Regions from separate parts of the Enterobacter cloacae complex sp. genome, predicted to be linked through region 2. Evidence: predicted binding sites of a transcription regulator. Region 2 holds the regulator's gene; each other region holds the start of a gene.
What was found. The regulator PurR, encoded in region 2, represses purine synthesis genes. The targets are predictions, from matches to a motif close to CANGCAAACGTTTGCNTG.
Positions count from the first base shown of each region.

Region 1: a site for PurR is predicted at 1,879-1,896, ahead of pyrD (quinone-dependent dihydroorotate dehydrogenase). Genes of this name have one in related genera too.
Region 3: a site for PurR is predicted at 1,740-1,757, ahead of DBR02_RS11100 (nucleobase:cation symporter-2 family protein). Genes of this name have one in related genera too.

Region 1 covers NZ_LT991957.1:3,750,382-3,754,575, reverse strand. Annotated here, with positions in the region: gene DBR02_RS18425 (YcbX family protein) at 1-67, shown strand, start outside; gene zapC (cell division protein ZapC) at 64-606, opposite strand; gene pyrD (quinone-dependent dihydroorotate dehydrogenase) at 773-1,783, opposite strand; gene ssuE (NADPH-dependent FMN reductase) at 2,033-2,608, shown strand; gene DBR02_RS18405 (sulfonate ABC transporter substrate-binding protein) at 2,601-3,563, shown strand; gene ssuD (FMNH2-dependent alkanesulfonate monooxygenase) at 3,560-4,194, shown strand, end outside.
Region 2 covers NZ_LT991957.1:4,045,833-4,050,026, forward strand. Annotated here, with positions in the region: gene punC (purine nucleoside transporter PunC) at 1-459, opposite strand, end outside; gene punR (DNA-binding transcriptional activator PunR) at 573-1,484, shown strand; gene purR (HTH-type transcriptional repressor PurR) at 1,502-2,527, opposite strand; gene cydH (cytochrome bd-I oxidase subunit CydH) at 2,825-2,914, shown strand; gene DBR02_RS19965 (MFS transporter) at 3,076-4,194, shown strand, end outside.
Region 3 covers NZ_LT991957.1:2,217,082-2,221,275, forward strand. Annotated here, with positions in the region: gene DBR02_RS11095 (AsmA family protein) at 1-177, opposite strand, end outside; gene DBR02_RS11100 (nucleobase:cation symporter-2 family protein) at 297-1,688, opposite strand; gene gltS (sodium/glutamate symporter) at 1,914-3,116, shown strand; gene recG (ATP-dependent DNA helicase RecG) at 3,120-4,194, opposite strand, start outside.

The sequences.
Region 1 (4,194 bases), 300 kb from region 2:
TGGCAATGACGGCACGATCCTGTGCTGTAGCTGTGTGCCAAAAACGAGCGTACAGCTCGAAGCTTAAACCGCCTGCTCGAGGCTGAAGGCATCCACGCGCAGCTGTGGCTTCAGCCTGTCATTCATTACTTTGATGGCGTCGCCTAACTGCATCACTCGCCCGGCAATGGTCACGCCGGGTTGGGCCAGCAGGCAGAGCGCGGCGTTTTCACCGGGTTCAACCACCAGCAAATTCACCTCTTCTTCGGTATCGCTCAGATTGACGCTTGCCGCATCGCCGGTAGCCGGGGTCCAGCTCATACCGTGCGCGAGGAAATGCCAGCTTTTCGGCATTTGTGGTTTCAGGAAACGGATCGCCACCAGCGCATTTAAAACCAGTTCAGCGCGCTGTTCTTTGGAGAGATCGAAGTCGCGGCATTTTTCTTCGAAAGAGAAATAGAGCGCAGCGTCGTCAACGCAAAAGCCTGAAGGAGCAAACGCGTCAGGGGTTAACATTCGGCGCGCAAAACGAGAACGAAACAACATGCCATTGGCTAAGTCGAGCATCATGCGGTCATGCTCTTCACAAAAATACCAGCGCCAGTTATCGTCAGGTTTAATTCGCATGTTTTTCTCCCGTCCCCAAAACGTCCTGTACTAAAAATGTCCTGTTTGCCGCTTCGCTTATAACACTAGTAATAAAAGACTATAATGTCTAAATAAGCAACAATGACGGAATATAAAACAACCAGGGCTGGAAATAAAGCCCTGGTTGTCTGATTAAGAGAAAAGATTAGATATGCGTGACGATTTCTTTAATCAACGGCGGCCCTTTGAAAATAAAGCCGGAATAAATTTGCACCAGTGATGCACCAGCCGCCATCTTCTCACGTGCAGCAATGACGGAATCAATGCCGCCCACGCCAATAATCGGCAGCTGGCCTTTTAATTCCGCAGACAGTGCGCGAATAATTTCAGTGCTCTTTAATTGAACCGGACGTCCGCTTAATCCACCCGCTTCGTCACAGTTTTTCATTCCCTGAACGAGGGAACGGTCGAGGGTTGTATTGGTCGCAATCACACCGTCAATATTATGGCGAACTAAACTGTCGGCAACCTGGATCAATTCTTCAACCGAAAGATCCGGGGCGATCTTAACCGCGACCGGGACATATTTATGGTGGATCGCCTGTAGCGCCGTTTGTTTATTTTTAATGGCGCTAAGAAGATCGTCGAGCGCTTCGCCATATTGTAATGAACGCAGCCCTGGGGTGTTAGGCGATGATATATTCACCGCGATATAACCCGCATAGGCATAGACTTTTTCCATACAAATCAGATAGTCATCTTTACCCTGCTCGACTGGGGTGTCTTTATTTTTGCCGATATTAATACCCAGCACGCCATCAAAATGGGCTTTTTTTACGTTCTCAACCAGACGATCGACGCCAAGGTTATTAAAGCCCATGCGGTTGATCAGCCCCTCGGCTTCAACCAGGCGGAACAGACGGGGCTTGTCATTTCCCGGCTGCGGGCGCGGCGTCACCGTCCCGATTTCGATCGAGCCAAAGCCCATCGCACCGAGTGCATCAATGCATTCGCCATTTTTATCCAGACCGGCCGCCAGGCCCAGTGGATTTTTGAACGTCAGGCCCATGCACTGAACGGGTTTTTCCGGCACGTTTTGACGCACCAGCGCGGCCAGAGGCGTTCCTGTAATACGGCGTAACTGCTGAAATGTAAATTCATGAGCGCGCTCAGGATCGAGCTGGAAAAGGGCTTTACGAACGAAGGGGTAGTACATGAACTCTCCTGGATTCCCGGTGTGCAAACCGGGAGGGGATTATGTGCGATCCCGCCCGGAAAGGGAATTGACCTGTGGCAAAAAAAGCCGTTTAAAACGCAATCGTTTACTTATCGGCACGCTTCTTATGCATTTTTCAGCATTCATCCTGAGGATAAATCATTTAGTGGAATAACCACGCAATGTCACACTCCTGAAAATTGTTATGAATGTTAGATAAAAGCAAACAATTAGTTATAAGGAGCAACCATGCGCGTCATTACTCTGGCCGGAAGCCCACGCTTCCCCTCACGCTCCAGCGCTCTGCTGGAATACGCTCGCGAAAAGCTTAATGCTCTGGATGTGGAAGTGTGTCACTGGAATTTACACAATTTCGCGCCTGAAGATCTGCTCTACGCCCGTTTTGACAGCCCGGCGCTGAAAACCCTGATCGAACAGTTTAAGAGTGCTGACGGGCTGATCGTCGCGACACCGATTTATAAAGCCTCTTTTTCCGGCGCGCTGAAAACGCTGCTCGATCTGCTGCCCGAACGCGCCCTGGACGGCAAGGTCGTCCTGCCGCTGGCCACGGGCGGCACGGTCGCCCATTTGCTGGCGGTAGATTATGCCCTCAAGCCGGTTCTGAACGCGCTGAAAGCCCAGGAGATCCTGCATGGCGTGTTCGCTGACGACTCACAGGTGATTGATTACCAGCATAAACCGCATTTTACGCCGAACCTGCAAACCCGCCTCGACGGCGCGCTTGAAACCTTCTGGCATGCCCTGAACCGCCGGGATCGTCACGCAGCGGCAAGTCATCAATCACAAGGAGTGGCCCATGTTTAAAACCGTTACCCGTATCGGGCTGGCAGGACTGCTGGCAGTGGCATCACTGGCTCAGGCGGCTGAGGCCGCGCCGGAGAGCCTGCGTATCGGTTATCAGAAAGGTAGCATCAGCATGGTGCTGGCGAAAAGCCATGCGCTGCTGGAGACGCGCTTTCCGGAGACCACATTTTCCTGGGTCGAGTTTCCCGCCGGACCACAGATGCTGGAGGCGCTGAACGTCGGGAGTATTGATTTAGGCAGCACCGGCGATATCCCGCCTATCTTTGCTCAGGCTGCCGGGGCGGATCTGGTTTACGTTGGCGTTGAGCCCGCCAAGCCGAAGGCAGAGGTGATCCTGGTACCGGAAAACAGCGATATTAAAAGCGTCGCCGATCTTAAAGGCCATAAGGTTGCATTCCAGAAAGGTTCCAGCTCGCACAACCTGCTGCTGCGCGCGTTGCAGGAAGCCGGCCTTAAATTCACCGATATCCAGCCCGTATACCTGACGCCTGCCGATGCGCGCGCGGCGTTTCAGCAAAAGAACGTCGATGCCTGGGCAATCTGGGATCCGTACTACTCCGCCGCGCTGTTGCAGGGCGGGGTAAGGGTGCTTAAAGACGGCACTACCCTGAAGCAGACCGGTTCGTTCTACCTGGCGGCACGTCCGTACGCAGAGAAAAATGGCGCCTTTATTCAGCAGGTGCTGGATACCTTTACCCAGGCCGATGCGCTGACCCAGAGCCAGCGTCAGCAGAGCATCACGTTGCTGGCAAAAACCATGGGCTTACCTGAACCGGTGATCGCCACGTATCTTGATCATCGTCCACCCACCACCATTGCGCCGGTTAACGCCCACGTTGCCGCGCTTCAGCAGCAAACGGCCGATCTCTTTTATCAAAACCGCCTGGTTCCAAAGCAGGTGAATATTCGCGAACGCATCTGGCAACCCGCTGGCATTGAAGGAAAAAAATCATGAGTCTGAATCTTTTCTGGTTTTTACCCACCCACGGTGATGGACACTATCTTGGTACAGAAGAAGGCGCCCGCCCGGTCGATCACGGCTATTTACAGCAGATCGCCCAGGCGGCAGATCGCATCGGTTTTACCGGGGTGCTGATCCCGACGGGCCGTTCATGTGAGGATGCGTGGCTCGTTGCCGCATCCATGATCCCCGTCACCCAGCGCCTGAAGTTCCTGGTAGCCTTGCGCCCGAGCGTAGTGTCTCCCACCGTCGCGGCGCGCCAGGCGGCAACGCTGGACAGGCTATCTAACGGACGCGCGCTGTTCAACCTGGTGACGGGCAGCGATCCGCAGGAGCTGGCGGGCGACGGCGTCTTCCTCGATCACACCGAGCGTTATGAAGCTTCCGCAGAGTTCACCCGCGTCTGGCGGCGTCTGCTGGAAGGGGAAACCGTTACCTTCGAAGGAAAACATATCCACGTTCGCGATGCGAAGCTCTACTTCCCGCCGGTACAGCAGCCGCGCCCTCCCCTCTATTTCGGCGGATCGTCTGACGTGGCGCAGGCGCTGGCGGCCGAGCAGGTCGATCTCTATCTGACCTGGGGCGAGCCGCCGGAGCTGGTCAAAGAGAAAATTGCCCAGGTACG
Region 2 (4,194 bases):
GATCCAGCTGCCCAGCAGCGGGGCGAGCGCCGGCGACAGGCCGACCAGCGGCATAATGGTGGCGAAAATGCGGTTAGTGCGCGAAGCCGGATAATAATCGGTTACCAGCGCCTGCCAGGTGACCGCTGCGGCACAGACGCCGACGGCCTGGATGAAGCGCAGCACGAGGAGCCAGGCGGCATCGCGGACCCACAGCATGCCCAGACAGCCTACGGCAAAAATTGCCAGTCCCAGCAACAGGACGGGTTTACGGCCAAAACGATCCGAGAGCGGCCCCCAGAGCAGTTGCGCCAAGGCAAAGCCTGCGAGGAACAAACTCAGGCTGGCGCTGATGGCGGCGGCAGGGGTTTGCAAATCTTCCTGCATCGCGGCGAACGCGGGCAGATACATATCGGTCGCCAAAAAGCCCAGCACGCTTAAGCCGCCGAGCCAGACTAAAAATCCTTTCCTGGGTTGCACTGTTTATTCTCCTGAGGAGGCAGGTGTACGTTGGCGCAGAGTGTAGGAGGTGCAAAGCAGCTTGTGAAACGCTAATATTTGGCGGGTGAATTCAAAAATTTTGCAGGCAAAAGATGTGGTCAGATTATTCTCTTGAAGTGGTCGATGCCGTGGCGCGTAACGGCAGCTTTACCGGTGCCGCCCAGGAGCTGCATCGCGTTCCCTCGGCCATCAGCTATACGGTGCGTCAGCTGGAAGCGTGGCTGGCGGTCCCGCTGTTTGAGCGGCGCCATCGCGACGTGGAGCTCACGCCGGCCGGCGCGTGGTTTTTGAAAGAGGGGCGGTCTGTTATCAAAAAAATGCAGATCACCCGCGAGCAGTGCCAGCAGATCGCCAACGGCTGGCGCGGTCATCTTTCCATCGCGGTGGATAACATCGTTAAGCCGGAACGCACCCGGCAGATGATCGTCGATTTCTATCGTCATTTCTCCGACGTCGAACTGCGCGTTTCACAGGAGGTGTTTAACGGCGTCTGGGATGCGCTGGCGGACGGCAGGGCAGAGATGGCGATTGGCGCCACCCAGGCGATCCCGGTTGGGGGGCGCTACGCGTTTCGCGACATGGGCATGCTGAGCTGGACCTGCGTGGTCGCGCGCGATCATCCGCTGGCGGCGCTGGAAGGGCCGCTGAGCGATGACACCTTACGCAACTGGCCCTCGCTGGTGCTGGAAGATACGTCCCGTTCGCTGCCGAAGCGCATTACCTGGCTGCTGGATAATCAGCGCCGCGTGGTCGCGCCGGACTGGGAGTCGTCAGCCACCTGCCTGAGCGCGGGGCTGTGCGTTGGCATGGTGCCGGTGCATTTTGCGCGTCCGCGCATTGACGCGGGGGAGTGGGTGGCTCTGACGCTGGAAAATCCCTTCCCGGACGCCGCGTGCTGTCTGACGTGGCAGCAAAACGACGTATCGCCCGCCATGGCCTGGCTGCTGGATTATTTGGGAGACAGCGAAACGCTGAACCGGGAGTGGTTACGGGGACCAGCGTAGCTGGCCCCGTAAAAGGATTAACGACGGTAGTCGCGGAACGGACCGTCCGCAACGGAACGGCGTTCAATCAGGCGCGGGTGCACTTCAATGGACTGGGACTGTTCACGCTTGTTGACGATCCTGTCCATCAGCATATTGAAGGCGGTTTCACCCAGCGAATCTTTCGGCTGGTGAATGGTGGTCAGCGCCGGCGTAAAGAAGCGGGCGTTGCGCACGTTATCATAGCCGATCACCGAGATATCCTGCGGGACGCGCAGGCCGAGTTCATCTGCCGCACAGAGGGCGCCCATGGCCATGATATCGCCGCCGCAGAACACAGCGGTAGGGCGATGCGGCTGGGAGACGATCTGCTGCATGGCGCGATAGCCCGACTCCGGCTCGAAATCGCCCTGAACAATCCAGTTTTCCGGCACGGTAATCAGCGCCTCTTCCATCGCCTTCATGAAACCGGCCAGGCGGCCAGCACCGGTGTTACGCTCCAGCGGGCCCGGGATCACGCCAATTTCACGGTGACCGCGTTCCACCAGGTAACGCCCCGCCATGTAGCCGCCTTCAAAAGCGTTATCGATAACGGAGTCGGTGAAGTCGGCGCGCGCTTCGCCCCAGTCCATCACCACCATCGGAATGTGGCGATACTCTTCCAGCATGGAAAGGACCGACTCTGGGTATTCAGAACACATCACCAGCAGGCCGTCGACGCGCTTTTGCGCCATCATCGACAGATAAGCGCGCTGTTTCTCAATGTTGTTCCACGCGTTGCCCAGAATCAGGGTATAGCCCTTCTGGAAGCAGTTTTTTTCAACGGCTTCGATAATTTCAGCAAAGTAGGCCGCTTCACTGCTGGTGGCCAGCAGGCCAATCGATTTGGTGTGATTAACCTTCAGGCTACGCGCGACCGCACTAGGCGAGTAGTGAAGTTCTTTGATCGCTGCCCAGACGGCATTGCGCGTCTCTTCAGCGACAAAACGCGTTTTGTTAATAACATGTGATACGGTTGTGGTGGAAACGTTTGCGCGTTTTGCTACGTCTTTAATTGTTGCCATTAAATGTCACTCCAGACCATATCCTAAGCTCCTGAAACCATTGAAGGTAAACGTTTGCCTTCTCTCACCCTTATTACGCAATCTTGAGTTGCGACACGCCGGGAAAACGACACAGGACGTCAGGAGGGGGTCAGTGGCCGGTACGCTAATAAATTTAGCGTGGAATTTTGTCCTATCTTGATGAAAAGGGGAAGAGGTAAAGTGGATATCCGCTTAAATCCTGGAAGATTTTTGACCTGAACTGTGTAAAAATGAGCAGGCTCACTTTTCGTAGGGTGAATAAAAGGAGAAAAATTGATGAGTACCGATCTGAAGTTTTCGCTGTTTACCACCATTGTTGTTCTTGCCCTGATTGTTGCGGGTGGTTTAACCGCTGCGCTGCACTGATTTAGATGGAGGGAGAATTTTCTCCCTCGCTTGCCGCTATTGTTATCTTTCCGGCAAAAATCTTTTGCCAAAATGTTAACTTCTCATTTTTTGTGATTGATGTCATGCTTTTGACTTCTTAATTCTGTGCCGGGTAACGGCACGGTATCCGGAGTTTATTCATGAAAATCAATTTTCCCCTGCTGGCCCTGGCGATTGGCGCCTTTGGGATTGGCACCACTGAATTCTCCCCGATGGGGTTATTGCCTGTTATCGCCCGGGGCGTGGATGTCTCTATCCCTGCGGCCGGTATGTTGATTAGCGCCTACGCGATCGGCGTGATGGTGGGCGCGCCGCTGATGACGCTGCTGCTTTCGCACCGCGCGCGCCGCAATGCGCTGATTTTCCTGATGGCGATTTTCACCCTGGGCAACGTGCTTTCCGCGATTTCGCCGGATTACACCACCCTGATGCTTTCCCGTATTCTGACCAGCCTGAACCATGGCGCCTTCTTCGGGCTGGGCTCGGTTGTTGCCGCCAGCGTGGTGCCAAAACATAAGCAGGCCAGCGCGGTAGCCACCATGTTTATGGGGCTGACCATCGCCAATATCGGCGGTGTTCCCGCCGCCACCTGGCTGGGAGAAGCTATCGGCTGGCGTATGTCTTTCCTCGCAACCGCCGGACTGGGCGTGGTCGCGATGGTCGCGCTGTTCTTCTCACTGCCGAAAGGAAGTGCGGGAGAACGTCCGGAAGTACGTAAAGAGCTGGCGGTGCTGATGCGTCCCCAGGTGCTTTCCGCGCTGCTCACCACGGTACTGGGGGCGGGGGCGATGTTTACGCTCTACACCTATATCTCCCCGGTGCTGCACGACATTACCCATGCAACGCCACTCTTTGTTACCGCGATGCTGGTGCTGATTGGTGTCGGGTTCTCGATTGGCAACTATCTCGGCGGCAAATTTGCCGACCGCTCCGTGAGTGGGACGCTGAAAGGCTTCTTAACGCTGCTGATCGTCATCATGGTGGCGATCCCGTGGCTGGCGCGTAACGAAGTGGGCGCCGCGGTTGCCATGTTGGTGTGGGGCGCCGCAACCTTTGCCGTGGTGCCGCCGTTGCAGATGCGCGTGATGCGTGTTGCGCATGAGGCGCCGGGGCTCTCATCGTCCGTGAATATCGGTGCGTTTAACCTGGGCAATGCGCTGGGAGCCGCTGCGGGCGGGGCGGTGATTTCCGGTGGTTTAGGTTACAGCTTTGTGCCGGTGATGGGGGCGATCATTGCCGCACTCGGCCTGCTGCTGGTG
Region 3 (4,194 bases), 1.8 Mb from region 2:
AGGGGATGAAAATCGGTGATCCATCAGGTCAAAGTTGAGCTCGTAATCGGTATTCACCGTGATCCAGCTGCTGACCTGCGATGCGCCCCAGCGGGTCTGGAGCAGAAAATAAAAGGCGAGCACTACGATGAGCAGGGCTACCAGAAGATAGATGAGCAGCTTTCCAATAAATTTCATGGTCTTCCTTCCCGCGAAACGTACATAAAGGAGTTATGCACGATTTATGCGCAATGCTCAAGGCGGGAATGGTGCAAAGAGGTGTCACGGCAGGCATTGACAGCCTGCCGTGAGGGGGATCAGTTCTTTTCAGGCGGGAAAACGAGGTTCAGCACGATAGCGGTAATACCGCCCGCGGCGATGCCGGAAGAGAGCAGGTTTTTCACCCAGTCCGGAGCAAACTGCAAAATCATCGGCTGCTGGGAGACGCCCAGACCCACGGCGAGCGACAGCGCGATAATCATGATTGCGCGGCGGTTCAGCGGCTCGCGGGAGACGATACGCACGCCGGAGGCGGCAATGGTGCCAAACATGACCAGCGTCGCGCCGCCCAGTACCGGCTCAGGAATGTGCTGCACAAACCCGCTCACTGCCGGGAACAGCCCGAGGACGACCAGCATCAGCGCCACCACGAAGCCCACGTAGCGGCTGGCCACGCCGGTCAGCTGGATCACGCCGTTGTTCTGGCCAAAGCAGGAGTTCGGGAAAGTGTTGAATACCGCCGAGACAAACGAGTTCAGCCCGTTTGCCAGCACGCCGCCTTTGAGGCGTTTCATGTACAGCGGGCCAGAGACCGGCTGCTCGGAAACGTCGGAGGTGGCGGTGATATCGCCGATGGTTTCCAGCGAGGTAATCATAAAGACCAGCATCAGCGGCAGCAGCAGACTCCAGTCAATGCCCAGGCCGTAGTAGAGCGGCGTTGGCACGGTAATCAGCGCGCTGTTGGTCGGTGCGGTGTTTTCCGGCAGCATACCCAGCGCCCACGCCAGCAGGTAACCGGCCGCCATGGCGATCACCAGTGATGCAACGCGCAGGTACGGGTTACGCTGGCGGTTAAGCAGAATAATGATCGCCAGCACCACGCCTGCCAGCAGCAGGTTTTTCGGGGCGCCAAAGGTATGGTCGCTCATTGCCGCGTAGCCGCCCCCGATGGAGGTCAGGCCTACCTGAATCAGCGACAGGCCGATAATCATCACCACCACGCCGGAGACCAGCGGGGTGATTACCCGGCGCGCCAGGTGCAGAACGCGGGAGATAATCATCTCCGTGCAGCTTGCCAGCATCAGGGTGCCGAAAAGCGCCGCCATCATGGTCGGGACGTCCGCGCCGCCGGTTTTTAGCGCCGTACCGCCCATGATCAGCGGTGCCACAAAGTTAAAGCTTGTGCCCTGAATCGACAGCAAGCCCGATCCCACCGGACCCCAGGCCTTAATTTGAATGATGGAGGCCACGCCGGAGGCGAACAGAGACATACTGATGATGTGCTGCGTATCCTGTGCCGGTAACCCCAGCGCCTGGCAAATCAGCAGCGCCGGCGTAATTACCGCCACGAACATCGCCAGCAGGTGCTGACAGGCGGCAAAGAGGGTTTGAGGCAGCGGGGGACGATCTTCAAGGCGGTAAATCAGTTCGCTGTTTTGCTTCTTCGCAATCGGTTGCGCATCAGAAGACTCCAGAGTGTTAACAGACATCGGCGGCAATCCCACGGTGGAAAAGCGGGCATTTTAGCTGACCACCTGGTAAAAGCAAACGATTGCCAGCAAAAAAAAGAGAGAAAATCTGCCGGTGTGAGCAGGTTTTCTACAACCAACAGGAAAAAAAAATTACACTTTTCGCGCCGGCGGCTCATGACGAGCATCACCCGGCCCAGGATAACGCCGCGTGTGTATGGAACACGCGCATAACAGGAGCCTTCTATGATTCATCTCGATACGTTGTCGACCCTTGTTGCCGCAACGCTGGTTCTTCTGCTTGGTCGCAAGCTGGTACACAGTGTTTCCTTTCTGAAAAAGTACACCATTCCTGAACCCGTCGCCGGTGGATTGCTGGTGGCGCTGGCCCTGCTGGTGCTGAAAAAAAGCATGGGCTGGGAAATCGATTTTGATATGTCCCTGAAAGATCCGCTGATGCTGGCCTTCTTTGCCACTATCGGCCTGAACGCCAACCTCGCAAGCCTGCGTTCGGGCGGCAAGGTGCTGGGCGTTTTTCTGATTGTCGTGGTGGGCCTGCTGCTGATGCAAAACGCCATCGGCATCGGTATGGCGTCGCTGCTGGGGCTGGATCCGCTGATGGGCCTGTTGGCGGGGTCGATTACCCTCTCAGGCGGCCACGGAACGGGCGCGGCGTGGAGCAAGCTGTTTATCGAACGCTATGGCTTTGAAAACGCAACGGAAGTGGCGATGGCCTGCGCGACCTTTGGTCTGGTGCTTGGCGGCCTGATTGGTGGCCCGGTGGCGCGCTATCTGGTGAAGCACTCCACCACGCCGGAAGGCAGACCAGACGATGAAATGGTCCCGACCGCGTTTGAAAAACCGGACGTTGGCCGCAGCATCACCTCGCTGGTGATGATTGAAACCATCGCCATGATTGCCATCTGCCTCACCGTGGGCAAAATCGTTGCGCAATGGCTGGCGGGAACGGCGTTCGAACTGCCAACCTTTGTCTGCGTGCTGTTTATCGGGGTGATCCTGAGTAACGGTCTGGCGCAGATGGGCTTCTACCGCGTCTTTGAACGCGCGGTGTCCGTGCTCGGGAACGTCAGCCTGTCGCTGTTCCTGGCGATGGCGCTGATGAGCCTCAAGCTGTGGGAACTCGCCTCGCTGGCGCTGCCGATGGTGGCGATTCTGGCGGTGCAGGCCGTGTTTATGGCGCTGTATGCCATCTTTGTCACCTGGCGGATGATGGGCAAAAACTACGATGCGGCGGTGCTGGCGGCAGGACACTGCGGGTTTGGACTGGGGGCAACGCCAACGGCCATCGCCAATATGCAGGCGATCACTGAACGATTCGGCCCGTCGCACATGGCGTTCCTGGTGGTGCCGATGGTGGGCGCATTCTTCATTGATATCGTCAACGCGCTGGTCATTAAGCTCTACCTGATGCTGCCGATGTTTGGCTGACCGTCAGGCGTTGGAATACCGCTCGGTTTCCGGCATCCAGCGTTCAATCAACGCTGCCGCCTGTTCGGGGTAGCGTTCATGAATATGGCGCGCAAGGCGTTGTACTTCGGGGATCATGGCCTGATCGCGCAGCAAATCCGCCACTTTAAACTCGGCGTTACCCGTCTGACGCGTGCCCAGCAGTTCGCCCGGGCCGCGGATCTCCAGATCTTTTTGCGCAATGACGAAGCCGTCATTGCTGTCGCGTAAGACCTGCAACCGCATCTGCGCGGTTTTCGACAGCGGGGCTTTGTAGAGCAGTACGCAGTGAGAAGCGATCGCGCCACGGCCCACGCGGCCTCGCAGCTGGTGGAGCTGCGCAAGACCCAGGCGCTCCGGGTTCTCAATAATCATCAGGCTGGAGTTTGGCACGTCCACGCCCACTTCAATGACCGTCGTGGCGACCAACAAATGCAGCTCACCCTGCTTGAACGACTGCATCACCGCCTGCTTCTCGGCGGGCTTCATGCGCCCGTGCACCAGACCAACGTTCAGCTCCGGCAGGGCGAGCTTCAGCTCTTCCCACGTGGCTTCGGCGGCCTGGGCTTCCAGCAGCTCAGACTCTTCAATCAGGGTACAGACCCAGTAAGCCTGGCGGCCTTCCTGCGTGCAGGCGTTGCGCACACGGTCAATAATGTCGCTGCGGCGCGTGTCCGGAATGGCGACCGTGGTCACCGGCGTACGGCCCGGCGGCAGTTCGTCGATAGTGGAGGTATCCAGATCGGCATAGGCCGTCATCGCCAGGGTGCGCGGGATAGGCGTGGCGGTCATGATCAGCTGATGCGGATGGAAGCCCTGTTGCAGGCCTTTCTCCCACAGCGCCAGACGCTGATGCACACCAAAGCGGTGCTGTTCGTCGATAATGACCAGCGCCAGGCCGTTAAACTGCACCTGTTCCTGGAAAATAGCGTGCGTGCCGACAATCATCTGCACCTGCCCGCTGGCAATGGCTTCCTGCTGCGCAAGGCGCGCTTTGCCCTTCTGCTTCCCGGCCAGCCAGCCCACTTCGATGCCCAGCGGGGCGAACCAGTTACGGAAA